3 regions of the Massilia sp. TSP1-1-2 genome follow, and region 3 is predicted to be linked to each of the others. Evidence: predicted binding sites of a transcription regulator. Region 3 holds the regulator's gene; each other region holds the start of a gene.
What was found. Region 3 encodes sigma-54, which starts transcription at its own class of promoters, with help from an activator protein. Its sites were predicted from a motif close to TGGCANGNAANCTGCTTT; they were not measured.

Region 1 (5,077 bases), 150 kb from region 3:
CCAGCACGTTGCCCTGATCGCCAGTCCCGAATTTCTCGGCTTGCTGCGCCAGTTGCTCGACCCGCAACTCAAGCCGCTGCTCGCCTGGGACTTGAACAAAGACTACACCCAGGCCAGCCTGGCCCAGCTGCGCGAGCATATCGACGCCCAGCGCTTGCCCGGTTAAGCGGCGCCGCCAACAGCAGTTTCCTGCAGCGCAAGGTCCGCGTTGCCAGGGTGTGGCGGTGCGCCGGCGTACCGGGCGCCGCGTGCAGAGCGCCACGCTACAATCAGGGGTCACGGCCTGCCAGCCGCACACCGATGCCAAGGATCCCATGCGCGCGACCTTTTCCCCGCTGTCCCTTTCCTTTTCCCTCTCCCTTTCCCTCGACTTCGACTTCGCCTTCGCCCTCCCCCGCGCCCTCCCGCGCGCCCTCGCCCTCGCCCTCGCCCTCGCCCTCGGCCTCGGCCTGACTGCCGCCAGCTTCGCCGCGCGCGCCGCCGACGACGTGGTCCGCATTGGCAGCGCCGCCCCCGCCAGCGGCGCCGGCGCCCACCTGGGCAAGGACATCGAGAACGGCGCCCGCATGGCCATCGAAGACTTGAACGCCAAGGGCTTCACCATCGACGGCAAAAAAGTGCGCCTGGTGCTGATGGCCGAAGACGACGGCGGCGACCCCAAGCAAGGCACTGCGGTCGCGCAAAAGCTGGTTGACGCCAAGGTCGCCGGGGTGGTCGGTCACCTCAATTCCGGCACCACCGTGCCAGCCTCGAAAATCTATGACGCCGCCGCCATCCCGCAAATCACGCCGTCCGCCACCACGCCGGTCTACACGCGCCAGGGCTTCAAGTCGGCGTTTCGCATTGTCGCCAACGACACCCTGATCGGCAGCACGCTGGCGCGCTATGCGCTGGGCAAGCTGCAGGCGCGCCGCATTGGCGTGATCGACGACCGCACCGCCTTTGGCCAGGGCCTGGCCGACGAATTCATCAAGGGTGTCAAAGCGGGCGGCGGATCGGCCCGGATCGTGGGCCGCCAGTTCACCAACGACAAGGCCACCGACTTCAGCGCCATCCTCACCCAGCTCAAGAGCAAAACGCCTGACCTGGTGTTCTATGGCGGTCTGGACGCGGTCGCCGGCCCCATGCTCAAGCAAATGCAGGCGCTCGGCTTCAAGGCCCGCTTCATGGGCGGGGACGGCATCTGTTCCGAAAAACTGCCGCTGCTGGCAGGCGAGGCGCTCGGCGAGGGCAATGTCACCTGCGCGGTGGCCGGCGGCGTGACGCCGGCGCAGGAAAAGGGCTACACGGACTTTGTGGCGCGCTACCGCAAGACTTACAAGGTGGACCTGCAGGCTTATGCGCCGCACGCCTACGACGCGGTGATGGTGCTGGCCACGGCCATGCAACAAGCGAAATCGCCGGACCCTGCGCGCTACGCCCCCTACATCAAGCGCATCAACTACCAGGGCGTGACGGGCAACATCCGCTTCGATCCGCAAGGCGACTTGCTCAATGCGGCCATGACGATCTACACTTTCCGGGGCGGCAAAAAGACCAAGCTGGAGGTGATCCGCTGACGCGGCGCTTGCAGCGCAAAATAACGGGCGAAAAATGCCGGGCTATCGTATAGTCGTGATGTTGCAAAATTGCATTCATTCCTCAACGACTGAAGGAGACTTATATGAAAACACTGTTTGCCCTGATCGCCGCCCTCACCCTGTCCAGCGGCGCCTTTGCCGCCCCTGAAGCTGTCGCGCCGGCCAAATCCGCGCAGCAAAACAAGATGGTCACCTGCAACGCCGACGCAAGCGGTAAAAAGGGCGATGAGCGCAAGTCGTTCATGAAGCAATGCCTTAGTGCCAAGCCAGTCAAGGCCATGACGCCTCAGCAGGAAAAAATGAAAAGCTGCAACACCGACGCCACCGGCAAAACTGGCGGGGAGCGCAAAGCCTTCATGAAAACCTGCCTTTCCGCCACAAAGTAAAGCGCGCCGCCCCAGTTTATGTCGGAGCACGTTGCATCGCTCAAAAGCAAGCACAAGTTTTCGCTGAACTGGGGCTATCTCACTGCCATCACCAATGGCATGTCGGCCATTGACCTGGCGTCGCTGGCGCTGCGCAATATGCACGACGCGCGCCAGTTCGCGCGCGAGTACGGCTTTGACCTTGAGAACGCGGCCACGGTCGCGCGCATTGTGCGCGGCCACCGCGAAGCGGTCGCCTTCATCCTGTCCCATTTCCTCGAACCCAAGCAGAGCGAGCTGATGCCGGCGCAAGTGCGCCTGGCCGAGGATCCGCTGCAACTGCTGGTCTACGCCTCGCAGCGCGCGGAGCACAATGACGCGCTGCACATGTGGTCGTGCGCGGTGCTCAAGGTCATGCACGGGATCTTCTACATCGACAGCGACCTCAAGCTGCGTCACTTCCACACCATCCGCGAGCAAGTGTTCGCCAGCCTGGATGAAGTGATCCGCAAAGATGGCGAGCAATACTTCCTGACCGACGGCGAAGTTTGCCTGCCGCTGCTACATTACGACAAGAAAAGCAACAAGGGACGCGACAGCATTCTGTTGAAACTGCTGCAAAAGGCAGCCTACCTGGCGTCCGACATTTACGACCATCTGGGCGTGCGGCTGACCTTTGCGACACGCTTTGAATGCTTGCTCGCGCTGCATACGCTGCAGCGGGTTCATTTGCTGTCGGTCACCAATATCGATCCCCAGCGCACGCGCAATACGCTGCTCGACCTCGATGCGGCAAAGCAAGTCTTCGTCAAGTACCGCACTCTGCTCGACCGCAGCGGGCCTTATCCGGCCGAACTGCTGCAAACAATGGATGACGAGCTGCTGGCGCTGTCCGAACCGCAAACCCGCAGCGACAATCCGCACAGCGGCAGTGGCTTCAACAGCTTGCAGGTCACGCTGCGCAAGATGATCCACCTGCACGGCGAGGGCGGCGATGTCGATTTCTTTTTCGAGTACGAAATCCAGCTGATGGACCGAGAAAGTCACGAACGCAGCTTGAGCGGGCCGGCCAGCCATGCGGCGTACAAGCGGCGTCAGGTGGAAGCGGCGCGCATTCGTGTGTGCGGGCGCGAATTGCTGGACTGGATTGCGGCGCAGGCCGGCGGTACAGCGTCGTAAAAAAGGAAAACCAGTGAAAGCACCGTTATTTACAGCAGTCCTGTTGACCTGCATGTCCGGTGCGGGCGCGTACGGCGTACCGGACGCGCCCGCACCGGACTTGCACGCCATGAGCGCCAGGCAAATCAACACCCTGTTTGGTGAAGATCGCCAGGACACGCTGAATAACGATTTCTTGTTGAAAGATGCTATCAACCTGTCGATGGGTAATCCCGCACCGAATGAAGTATTAACGGATGGGACAATACTAATCCACGGCTGCCGCCCCCATAGCTGCATTGAAAAATCCGCAACGATCATGGAAGGAGCCGCCGGCCGGGTCCTGGCCGCCGGCTTGCTGCATTTTAATTGCCGCCTGCTGGTGCGCGAAGACGTCCCGGCGTCGAACGCCGCCCTGCCGGACCGACCTTGCAGGCAAGAGCCGACGCTGGAGGTGTTCATCATCCGGCGCAGCGACACACCGCAAGCATTGGCCCGGGAAACCGGCTACCTGTCGGCGCTACGGCAATGGGGCAGACGAAGCGGATACGAGGGCGAAAGCGTGCACGTCAAGGTCGTCGGCGCCATGCGCAGGTAGCGGCGCGCACTGAAAAGGGGCAAACATTTTGGTGCAAGCGGCGGGCACCCGAAAGCGTGGGACAGAAAAAGTTCATTACGAACAATGACTTAGTTTACTGCACCAATTTGGAACGATTGTTGCTTAGCAACTGCTATCTTCCACTTTTGCACCTTTTTCGGGAATCCCATGAACGTCATTCACAGCGGCGCCGACGCCCTCTTTATATTGCTCGGTGCCATCATGATCCTGGCCATGCACGCAGGATTCGCTTTTCTTGAACTGGGCACGGTTCGCAAGAAAAACCAGGTCAATGCCCTGGTCAAAATCCTTGCCGACTTTGCCGTCTCCACCATTGCCTATTTTTTCGTCGGTTACAGCGTGGCTTACGGCGTCGATTTCTTTTCGGGTGCCGAGATCCTGGCCCAGAAAAACGGTTATGAGCTGGTCAAGTTCTTCTTCCTGCTGACCTTTGCCGCGGCCATTCCTGCCATTATTTCGGGCGGCATCGCCGAACGCGCCAAATTTCATCCACAGCTGATCGCCACCTTTATTCTGGTGGCGCTGGTCTATCCACTGTTCGAGGGCATCGCCTGGAACCAGCGCTTCGGCTTCCAGGCCTGGCTCAAGCTCGCCTTCGGCGCCGAATTCCATGACTTTGCCGGGTCCGTCGTGGTGCATGCGCTGGGCGGCTGGGTGGCGCTGCCGGCCGTGCTGCTGCTCGGCGCGCGCCGCGGGCGCTACGGGCGCAACGGCGCCATCGCCGCCCACCCGCCTTCGTCAATTCCCTTCCTGGCGCTGGGCGCCTGGATCCTGACGGTGGGCTGGTTCGGTTTTAACGTCATGAGCGCGCAAACGCTCGAAAAAATGAACGGACTGGTGGCGGTCAACTCGCTGATGGCCATGGTCGGCGGCACGCTGGCCGCGCTGATTGCCGGTCGGAACGATCCCGGCTATGCCTACAACGGCCCGCTTGCCGGCCTGGTGGCCGTGTGCGCCGGCTCGGACCTGATGCATCCGCTAGGCGCGCTGGCCACCGGCGCCATCGCCGGCCTCATTTTCGTGGGAATGTTTACGCTCACCCAAAACCGCTGGAAGATCGACGACGTGCTGGGTGTCTGGCCGCTGCACGGCCTGTGCGGGACCTGGGGCGGCATCGCGGCCGGCATTTTTGGCCTCAAGGCGCTCGGTGGGATGGGCGGCGTGTCGCTTGCCTCGCAAACGATCGGGACTTTGCTCGGCATCGCCATTGCACTGGCGGGCGGCTGCGCTATTTATGGCGTGCTCAGGGCGACGATGGGTTTGCGGCTCGATCCCGAGCAGGAATTCCAGGGTGCCGACCTGTCGATCCACCATATTTCGTCGACACCTGAGCGCGAATCGAACTGGTAATGTGC
Region 2 (5,077 bases), on a different contig from region 3:
CCACGACCACGTCGACCGCTACGTCGGGCGAGACCACCACCGCCGCATGGATCACGGCGCGTGAAAACTGTTCGGCGTCGCGCGTGCCGTCTGCCAGCGCCACGCCCGCCGGATAATCGCCCAGCGCCACGCCGGGCGCGGCCAGCGGCAGGCGCGACACCAGCGCCACCGACGGCGTGAGCCGTTCGGCGGCCGGGTCCGGGTCGAAGCCGACGTGGACGGCGTCGCGGTAAAGGCGCGTGCGCGCCAGCGCTTCGCGCAGCGCCGCCTGCGAAAAAATTTCCTGGAAACCGATCACGTCGGCGTCGAGCAAGTCGATCTGGCGCGCAGTCCAGTCGAGCTTGGCTTCATATTCCTCGGCCGTGGCGGGCAGCAGGTTGTCATACAGTTGCACGCCGGGCGGGGCAAGGTTGTAGGCATTGAAGGTGGCAAAGCGGATTTCTTGCTGCATAATAAGAACTCCTCATTGAGTCTTTAGCGTATCACGCATGGCAAAGAAAGAGCATATTTCCGAAACACAGGCCACGCAGTTCCTGCGCAAACAGGGCGTGGCGTTCAGCGAACACCCTTATGCCTACGAGGAAAAGGGCGGCACCAAGGTGTCCGCGCGCGAACTGGGCGTGCCCGAACACGACGTCATCAAGACGCTGGTGATGCAGGACGCCGCCGCGCGTCCGTTGATCGTGCTGATGCATGGCGACTGCAAGGTGTCGACCAAGAACCTGGCGCGCGCTATCGGCTGCAAGTCGGTCGAGCCGTGCAAGCCGGAAGTGGCCCAGCGCCATTCCGGCTACCAGGTAGGGGGCACGTCGCCGTTTGGCACGCGCAAGGTGCTGCCGGTGTATGTCGAGGAAAGCATCCTGGCTTTGCCGACCATCTACATCAACGGCGGACGGCGCGGCTACCTGGTGGGGATTGCGCCCCAGGTGCTGGTCGCGCAACTGGGCGCCAGGGCGGTCAACTGCGCGCTGGCCGAGTGATGGTGTATATTCTCGTCCCGGCGCCCGGAGAACCGGGCATTCCAATCACGTAGCAGAGAGAGCGCATGTACACTGTCCTTTTCACCATCGTCGCCTACCTGATCGGCTCCATTTCGTTTGCCGTGGTGATGAGCCATGCCTTTGGCCTGTCCGACCCGCGCACCTATGGTTCCAAGAACCCGGGCGCCACCAATGTGCTGCGCAGCGGTAACAAGAAGGCGGCCATCGCTACCCTGATCGGCGACGCGGCCAAGGGTTGGTTCGCGGTCTGGCTGGCCGAGCGCCTGGCCGACCAGTTCGGCGTGGGCGAGTTGGGCATTGCGCTGGTGGCGCTGGCGGTGTTCCTGGGGCACTTGTATCCCATCTTCTTTCGCTTTGTCGGCGGCAAGGGTGTCGCCACCGCGCTGGGCGTGCTGCTTGGCCTGAACCCATGGCTGGGCCTGGCCACGCTGATCACCTGGCTGGTGATTGCCTATGCCTTCCGCTATTCGTCGCTGGCGGCGCTGGTGGCGGCGCTGTTCGCGCCGTTTTACTTCGGCCTGCTGTTCGGTATCGACCAACTTGAAAAGCTGCTGGCCGTCATCATCATGAGCGCCCTGCTGCTGTTTCGCCATCGCAGCAACATCGCCAACCTGTTGGCAGGCAAGGAAAGCAAGTTGGGCAGCAAGGCTGCCAGCGCCAAACCAGTGGCGAAAAAACACTAGGCAGGCGACGGGTTTCGGCTGCAGGCTCTAAAATGGGCCATCCATCCTTGATAGGCGCCGCCGTGACCCAACTCAGAATCGACTTTGTATCCGACATTTCCTGCCCGTGGTGCGTGATCGGGCTTAAATCGCTCGAACAGGCGCTGGCCAACGTGGCCGACGTTGCCAGTGCCGACCTGCACTTCCATCCCTTTGAACTGAACCCGCAGATGGCGCCGGAAGGCGAAGACATCGGCGAGCATCTTGCGCGCAAGTATGGGGCGACCGAAGAGCAGAGCGCCAAGACGCGCGCGATGATCCGCGAGCGCGGCGCCGAACTGGGCTTTGAATTCGCCATGGACAAGCGCAGCCGCATCTATAACACCTTTGATGCGCATCGCCTGCTGCATTGGGCCGAGCTGCAAGGCCGCCAGCGCGAGCTGAAAATGGCGCTGTTCGAAGCCTATTTTACCCATGGCGACAATCCCGGTTCGCATGAAGTGCTCACGCGCGTGGCGCAAGAAGTGGGGCTCGATGCGACCGAGGCAGCCGAAGTGCTGGCCACCGGTGCGTATGAGGAAGAAGTGCGCGAGCAGGAAGAATTTTTCCAGCGGCAAGGGATCAGCGCTGTGCCGGCCATCATCATCAATCAGAAACATTTGATCTCGGGCGGGCAGCCGCCAGAGGTGTTCGAAAAGGCCCTGCGCCAGATTGCGGCGCAAAGCGCCGAATAAGGTCAAGCACCCGGTGCCCTTTTGGTGCAGTGCACACAAAAGGTGCCGCGTGTCGCCATCTTGAAGACCGTAGCGCCATTTTTTCATCCATTTTCCCTCCTTGCCTGCTGGCACGGCCCTTGCTGAGTAGTTCACAACGGCGGACGCGTTTGCGCCCGCTTCCGACAGTGACTACTGCTAGCGAACGAGGGAAGAATGCAAATCGACGACTCCACCAATGTGATCCGCCGCAGCCTCATCAAGGCCGGCGCCGCCGCATCGCTGACCGGCCTGGCCAGCGGCGGCGTGTTTGCCGCCGGCTCGGACAAGCCGGAAAAGGAAGAAGTCAAAATCGGCTTCATTCCGCTGACCGACTGCGCGTCGGTCGTCATGGCCTCGGTACTGGGCTTTGACAAAAAATACGGCATCAAGATCGTGCTGTCGAAAGAATCATCGTGGGCCAGCGTGCGCGACAAGCTCGTCAATGGCGAGCTCGACGCCGCCCATGTACTGTATGGCTTGATCTACGGCGTGCAGATGGGCATTGGCGGGGCCAAGAAGGACATGGCCATCCTGATGAACCTGAACCATAACGGCCAGGCCATCACCCTGTCGAAAAAAGTGGCCGACAAGGGCGGCGTGGACGGCGCCTCGCTGGCCAGGCTGATGCAGACGGACAAGCGCGAGTATTCCTTCGCCCAGACTTTTCCAACCGGCACCCACGCCATGTGGCTGTACTACTGGCTGGCCAGCTACGGCATCAACCCGATGAAGGACGCCAAGGTCATCACCGTGCCGCCGCCGCAAATGGTGGCCAACATGCGCGTCGGTAACATGGACGGTTTTTGCGTGGGCGAACCGTGGAACCACCGCGCCATTGTCGATGGTGTGGGCATTACTGCGGCCACCACCCAAGACATCTGGAAAGACCACCCCGAAAAAACGCTGGGCACCACGCTCGACTGGGCCACGCAGCACCCGAATACGGCGCGCGCGCTGATCGCCGCCGTGCTCGACGCCAGCAAGTGGATCGATGCGGGTCTGGTCAACAAGACCAAGATGGCTGAGACCATTGCCGCCAAGTCTTACGTGAACACCACGGTGGACGTCATCAACCAACGCATTTTAGGCCGTTACCAGAACGGGCTCGGGCGCACCTGGGACGATCCGAACTACATGAAGTTCTACAACGATGGCTTGGTCAACTATCCCTTCGTGTCCGACGGCATGTGGTTCATGACCCAGCACAAGCGCTGGGGCTTGCTCAAGGGCGAAGTGGACTACCTGGGCACGGCGAGCAAGGTCAACCAGACCAAGCTGTACGCGGAAGGCGCCGCCTTGGCCAAGGTGGCCGTGCCCAAGTCGCCGATGCGTTCGGTGAAGATGATCGACGGCACCGTTTGGGACGGCAAGAATCCCAAAGCCTACGCCGACGCCTTCAAGATCAAAGCCTGAAAGACAAGGAGAGCGCAATGAGTGCAGTGCTGGAGAGTGACATGAGCATGCCGGTGGGTACGCCGGTGAATACGCCAATGCAAGAAACCGTGCTCGAACGCCCGGCGCGCAGCAAGCGCCTGGCCGCCAAGGGCGTCAAGCTTTCCAACGGAAACTCGCGCGGGCGCGCCCTTGCGGTGGCCGTGATGCCGCCGCTGCTGGGCCTGGGCATCCTGTTGCTGCTGTGGGAAATTCTATCGGTGAGCAATACCAGTTTTCCATCTCCGAAAGTCACCTTCCTGGAAGCGGTCAAGATGTTTTCCGATCCGTTCTACAGCAACGGGCCGAACGACCAGGGCATTGGCTGGAACATTCTGGCCTCGCTGAAGCGCGTGGGCGTCGGCTTTGGCTTGGCGGCGCTGGTGGGCATTCCGCTCGGCTTCATGATCGGCCGCTTCACATTTTTGGCGGGCATGTTCAATCCGATTGTCAGCCTGCTCAAGCCAGTCTCGCCGCTGGCCTGGTTGCCGATTGGCTTGCTGGTGTTCAAGGCGGCCGATCCCGCCGCCATCTGGTCGATTTTCATTTGCTCGATCTGGCCGATGATCATCAACACGGCCGCCGGCGTGCAACGCGTGCCGCAAGACTACATGAACGTGGCGCGCGTGCTGCAACTGTCGGAATGGAAGATTTTCACCAAGATCTTGCTGCCATCGGTGCTGCCCTACATGCTGACCGGCGTGCGCCTGGCGATCGGCACGGCCTGGCTGGTGATCGTCGCGGCCGAGATGCTGACCGGCGGCGTAGGAATCGGCTTTTGGGTGTGGGATGAGTGGAACAACCTGAACGTGGCGCATATCGTGATTGCCATCGTGGTGATCGGCGTGGTCGGCCTGATCCTGGAGCAGGCGCTCGTTGCGCTCGCAAAAACTTTCACCTATGAAGAAGCGGGAACCTGACATGAGCAAAAAATTCATCGAAGTGCAGAACGCGGAAATGGTGTTCGACACGCGCAAGGGCAGTTTTCACGCGCTTACCAGGGTCAATCTGGCGGTGGAGCAGGGCGAGTTCATCACGCTGATCGGCCACTCCGGCTGCGGCAAGTCCACACTGCTCAACTTGCTGGCAGGTTTGACGACGGCGACCGAAGGCGCGCTGATCTGCGCCGGGCGCGAAATTGCGGGCCCCTCGCCCGAGCGCGCGGTAGTGTTCCAGAACCATTCCCTGCTGCCATGGCTGACCTGTTTCGAGAACGTCTACCTGGCCG
Region 3 (5,077 bases):
CGCCTGATCGAGAAAGTCCAGGACTTCACCAAGATCACGATCCGCGACGTCATGCATGCCGACCCGCGCCGCGTGCGCCCCGAACAGCTGGCGGTGGACGCGGTGGCCGTCATGGAGCAGTTTCGCATCAACCAGATGCTGGTGGTGGACGACGACGGGCGCCTGGTCGGCGCCCTGCACATCCACGACCTGACGCGCGCAAAGGTAATCTGATGAACCAGCTCGAACACATGCGCCGCGCCGCGGCCGTCAAGGTCATGATCTTCGACGTCGACGGCGTGCTCACCGACGGCAGCCTGACCTACGGCCCGGATGGCGAAACCACCAAGACCTTCAATGTCCTCGACGGCCTGGGCATCCAGCTGCTGCAAAAAAGCGGCGTGGCCACCGCCATCATCAGCGCGCGCGAGTCGCCGATTGTGGTGCGGCGCGCGGCCGACCTGGGCATCATGCATGTCCACCAGGGCATCCACGACAAGCGCATCGCCTTTGCCAGACTGCTGGAAGCGACCGGCTTGACGGCGCAGCAGTGCGGCTATATCGGCGACGACGTGATCGACCTGCCGCTGCTGCTGCAGGTCGGCTTTGCGGTCACCGTGCCCACCGGGCACCCGGAGGTGCAACACCGCGCCCATTACGTCACGCGCGCCGGCGGCGGGCGCGGCGCCGTGCGCGAAGTGTGCGACCTGGTGATGCGCGCGCAGGGCACGTACGAGGCGGCGCTGGCGCCGTATTTCGCGTGACAGGCAAGAATCAGGAATCAGGCCTGCGGGACCCATGCCTGCGGGGCGGGGGCCGCCATGGATAAGCGCACCGCCCATCGCTGGCCGCTGCTGCTGACCATCACGGCGCTCATCTTCTCCGCCTTGGGCAGCTTCTGGCTGGTGCAGGTGATGCAGCGCGGCGACGGCCAGGTCGATCCGGCCGCAGCCGGCAACGAGCCTGACTACATCGTTGAAAAATTCAGTTTCGTGCGCATGACGCCCGAAGGCAAGCCGCGCTACCTGTTCTACGGCGCCAAGCTGACCCACCGTCCGCTGGGCGACGTCTCGGACGTCGAGCAGCCCATGCTGCAAAGTCTGGCGCCCGGCCAGAGTCCAATGACCGTCAAGGCCAACAGCGCGCGCCTGCGGCATGCGGACGACCAGGTCGACCTGTTGGGCAAGGTCGACGTCTTTCGCCCCGCTTCGCCCATGGCGCGCCTGATGCACATGACCACCGAAGCGCTGACCGTGTTTCCGGAAGAAGACCGCATGGAGTCCCGCGTGCGGGTCGACATGGCGCTGGGCGCCAACACCATTACCGGCGTCGGCATGAAGGCCAACAACGCCACGCGCCAGGTGCAGTTTGCCGGCGGTGGCCAGATCATCGTTCCACCCAAGGGCAGTAGAAAATGAAAAAAATAATAGCAATTGCAGTGTTTGGCCTAGTGGCGCTGGGCGCCTCGGCCGAGAAAGCCGACGCCGGCAAGCGCGCGGTAATCGACTACGGCACGCTGCTGGTGGACGAAGTCGCCCAGGTCACCATCGTTACCGGCAACATCGTCGTCACTAAGGGCACGCTGGTGCTGCGCGCTGAAAAAGCGGTGATCAAGACCAGTCCCGAAGAAGACATGCAGGTGACGCTCACGGGCGTGCCCGGCAAGATGGCGACGTTTCGCCAAAAGCGCGACGGCGGCCCCGAGCTGTGGGTCGAAGGCAATGCGCAGCGCATCGAATACGACGAGCGCAGCGGCGTCGTCAAGCTGTTCGGCAGCGCGCATATCCGCCAGATCGAGGGCAGCAACATGACCGACGAAATCAAGAGCGAATTCATTTCGTACGACAGCATGCGCGAGGTATTCACCGCCCGTAACGACGCCAGCGGCGCGAGCAAGCCGGGCGAGGGCCGCGGCCAGCTGATCATCGCGCCGCGCAAGCCGCGCGCCGCGCCGGCGCCAACCGCGCCAACTGCGCCAACGGGGCCGACTGGCACGCCAGCTCCGACGGGCATGCCATGATCGAACCGAAAGCTTGTGGCAGCACGCTGATCGTGCGCGGCCTGCAGAAAAGCTACGGCAAAAAACTGGTCGTGCGCGACGTATCGCTGCAGGTTGAATGCGGCGAGGTAGTCGGCCTGCTGGGGCCCAACGGCGCCGGCAAGACCACCTCGTTCTACATGATCGTGGGCCTGGTGCCGTCGGATGCCGGCTCGATCGACATCAGCGGCGTGGATATCTCCAGCCTGCCGATTCACCGGCGCGCCGCGCTCGGCCTGTCGTACCTGCCGCAGGAAGCGTCGGTGTTTCGGCGCCTGACGGTCGAAGAAAACATCCTCGCCGTGCTGGAACTGCAAAAGGTCAACGGCAAGCGCCTGAGCAAACCAGAACTCAAGGAGCGGCTCGACACGCTGCTGCATGACCTGCAGATCGAAAAGCTGCGCGAGAACCCGGCCATGTCGCTGTCGGGCGGCGAGCGGCGGCGCGTGGAAATCGCGCGTGCGCTGGCCACCAATCCGCGCTTTGTGCTGCTCGACGAACCGTTCGCCGGGGTCGATCCGATCGCCGTGATCGAGATCCAGCGCATCGTGCGGTTCCTGAAGGAGCGCGACATCGGCGTTTTGATCACCGACCACAATGTGCGCGAAACGCTCGGCATTTGCGACCGTGCCTACATCATCAACCAGGGTGCGGTGCTGGCCTCTGGCCGTCCGGACGACATCATCGCAGACGAATCGGTACGCCGCGTTTATCTGGGTGAGCACTTCCGGATGTAAGCAGGTCAAACCGATGAAACAATCCCTGCAACTACGCACCTCGCAGCACCTTGCGCTCACGCCGCAGCTGCAGCAGTCGATCCGCCTGCTGCAGTTGTCCACGCTCGAACTGCACCAGGAACTCGAACAGCTCCTGACCGACAATCCGCTGCTCGAACGGCTTGACGATCCGCTCGACCATTCGGTGCGCCTGCTGGCCGACGGCGCCATCGGCAGCAGCGCCACGCCGGCCGAGGCGCCGCCCGAACCGGGCGCGCAGGATGCACCGGCGCCGGCCGAAGGCCAAAGCGCCGATGCACCCGAGGGGGAAGCTGCCAGCAACAACGACAACAACAACGACAACGACGGCGAGTGGGGTGACCTGGGCCGCGCCAAGAGCAGCGACGACGAAGATTCGCGCCCGCAGCTCGAGGGCAGCGCGACCACCCTGCGCGAGCATCTGATGGAACAGATGCGCGTGCTGGTGCTCGAAGTGCGCGACCGCGCGCTGGTCGAACTGATCGTCGACGCGCTCGACGACAACGGCTACCTGACCGAGACGCTGGAAGAAATCCATGCGCGCATGCCCGAAGAACTCGAGATCGATTTCGATGAATTCAAGACCGCGCTGTCGCTGCTGCAAAGTTTTGATCCGGTCGGCGTGGGCGCGCGCAATGCGTCCGAGTGCCTGGCGCTGCAGATTCGCGCCATGCGCGGCGTGCCGCTGGTGACGCGCCGCATGGCGCTGGCCATCGTCGAAAAGCACCTGACCTGGTTCGCCCAGCGTGAATTCAACAAGCTGAAAAAAGCGCTCGACTGCGACGACGAAGACTTGCGCGAGGCGCAGACCATCATCCGCCGCTGCAATCCGCACCCGGGCGCCGTGTTCGCCTCCGATGTGTCGGACTTCGTGGTCCCGGACGTGATTGTGCGCAAGGCCAAGGGCGGCTGGTCGGTCTCGCTCAACAACGACGTGATGCCGCGCCTGCGCGTGAACAATATGTACGCGAGCCTGCTCAAGCAGGGCAAGGGCGAAGGCCAGATGGGCGCCCAGTTGCAGGAAGCGAAGTGGCTGATCAAAAACATGCGCCAGCGCTTCGACACCATCTTGCGTGTCTCCGAGGCTATTGTTGAGCGCCAGCGCAATTTCTTCAGCCATGGCGCGGTAGCCATGCGTCCCCTTGTGCTGCGCGAAATAGCTGATACACTTGGTCTACACGAGAGTACTATTTCTCGTGTAACAACTCAGAAATTCATGCTGACCCCGCATGGCATGTTTGAGTTGAAATACTTTTTCGGTAGCCATGTCGCCACCGAAGCGGGGGGAGAAGCATCTTCCACGGCGATTCGTGCACTCATCGTGCAATTGACAGGAGCAGAAGACCCTAAAAATCCATTATCCGATAGTAAGATTGCGGACATGCTGGGGGAACAGGGTATGGTCATCGCTCGCCGCACCGTTGCCAAGTACCGCGAAGCGCTCAAAATCCCGCCCGTCAGCCTCAGGAAGTGTCTGTAATCGGCATTTTTATGCCGTTCCTCTGCGCGCCGCGCACGAACGGAAAGTGACACCATTATTAGGAGTGTGTATGAATCTCACAATTAGCGGACATCATCTCGAAGTGACCCCAGCCATCCGTGAATACGTACAAACCAAGCTCGAGCGCGTCAAGCGCCATTTCGATCACGTGATTGATATTGCCGTGATCCTCACCGTGGATAACCTGACTGAAAAAGAAAAACGACAAAAGGCTGAAATCAACCTTCGCCTGTCGGGCAAGACCGTGTATGTAGAAAGCCTGTCGCATGACCTGTACGCCGCTATCGACACCCTGATCGACAAGCTCGACCGTCAAGTCATGAAGTACAAGGACAAGGTCCAGGACCATAATCACCAGGCCATCAAGCACCTGCCTGAAGAAGAACTCCCTGAAGCCATCTAAGGCCCGGGATTCTTGACACGAGGGCGCCTGCGGCGCCCTTTTTGCATCTGCGGAGGCTAAAATATGGGTCTATCCATTTATTGTCAGCCTTCCATGAGCGAATACGTCCAGACCCGCGTTGCCAACCGTACCGGCATCATCACCCTCGACCGTCCCAAAGCGCTTAATTCGCTGTCGCTGCAGATGGTGCGCGACTTGACGGCGGTGCTGCAGGCCTGGCGCGCGGATGACGCCGTCGATGCGGTCGTGCTTGGCAGCAGCAGCCCCAAGGCGCTGTGCGCCGGCGGCGACATCCGTTTTTTCCATGAGGTGGGCGGCAAGAGCCCGATGGGCGGCAGTGCCTTGCTGGAAGACTTTTTTACCGAAGAATACGCGCTCAATCACCTGATCCATTTCTATCC

Region 1: the regulator sigma-54 is predicted to act here: its motif matches at 3,810-3,827, upstream of ACP7BV_RS09430 (ammonium transporter).
Region 2: the regulator sigma-54 is predicted to act here: its motif matches at 2,506-2,523, upstream of ACP7BV_RS07355 (CmpA/NrtA family ABC transporter substrate-binding protein).

The regions. Positions count from the first base shown of each region.
Region 1 covers NZ_JAFCTU010000008.1:155,095-160,171, reverse strand. Annotated here, with positions in the region: partial or broken gene ACP7BV_RS09455 (host attachment protein) at 1-166, shown strand, start outside; gene ACP7BV_RS09450 (branched-chain amino acid ABC transporter substrate-binding protein) at 315-1,559, shown strand; gene ACP7BV_RS09445 (PsiF family protein) at 1,664-1,966, shown strand; gene ACP7BV_RS09440 (TIGR04552 family protein) at 1,985-3,124, shown strand; gene ACP7BV_RS09435 (hypothetical protein) at 3,138-3,701, shown strand; gene ACP7BV_RS09430 (ammonium transporter) at 3,870-5,072, shown strand.
Region 2 covers NZ_JAFCTU010000006.1:143,549-148,625, reverse strand. Annotated here, with positions in the region: gene ACP7BV_RS07375 (endonuclease/exonuclease/phosphatase family protein) at 1-451, opposite strand, end outside; gene ACP7BV_RS07370 (aminoacyl-tRNA deacylase) at 489-980, shown strand; gene plsY (glycerol-3-phosphate 1-O-acyltransferase PlsY) at 1,046-1,684, shown strand; gene ACP7BV_RS07360 (DsbA family oxidoreductase) at 1,717-2,397, shown strand; gene ACP7BV_RS07355 (CmpA/NrtA family ABC transporter substrate-binding protein) at 2,593-3,831, shown strand; gene ntrB (nitrate ABC transporter permease) at 3,849-4,769, shown strand; gene ACP7BV_RS07345 (ABC transporter ATP-binding protein) at 4,771-5,077, shown strand, end outside.
Region 3 covers NZ_JAFCTU010000008.1:9,063-14,139, forward strand. Annotated here, with positions in the region: gene ACP7BV_RS08745 (KpsF/GutQ family sugar-phosphate isomerase) at 1-213, shown strand, start outside; gene ACP7BV_RS08750 (KdsC family phosphatase) at 213-743, shown strand; gene lptC (LPS export ABC transporter periplasmic protein LptC) at 801-1,397, shown strand; gene lptA (lipopolysaccharide transport periplasmic protein LptA) at 1,394-1,999, shown strand; gene lptB (LPS export ABC transporter ATP-binding protein) at 1,996-2,754, shown strand; gene ACP7BV_RS08770 (RNA polymerase factor sigma-54) at 2,768-4,252, shown strand; gene hpf (ribosome hibernation-promoting factor, HPF/YfiA family) at 4,323-4,676, shown strand; gene ACP7BV_RS08780 (enoyl-CoA hydratase/isomerase family protein) at 4,770-5,077, shown strand, end outside.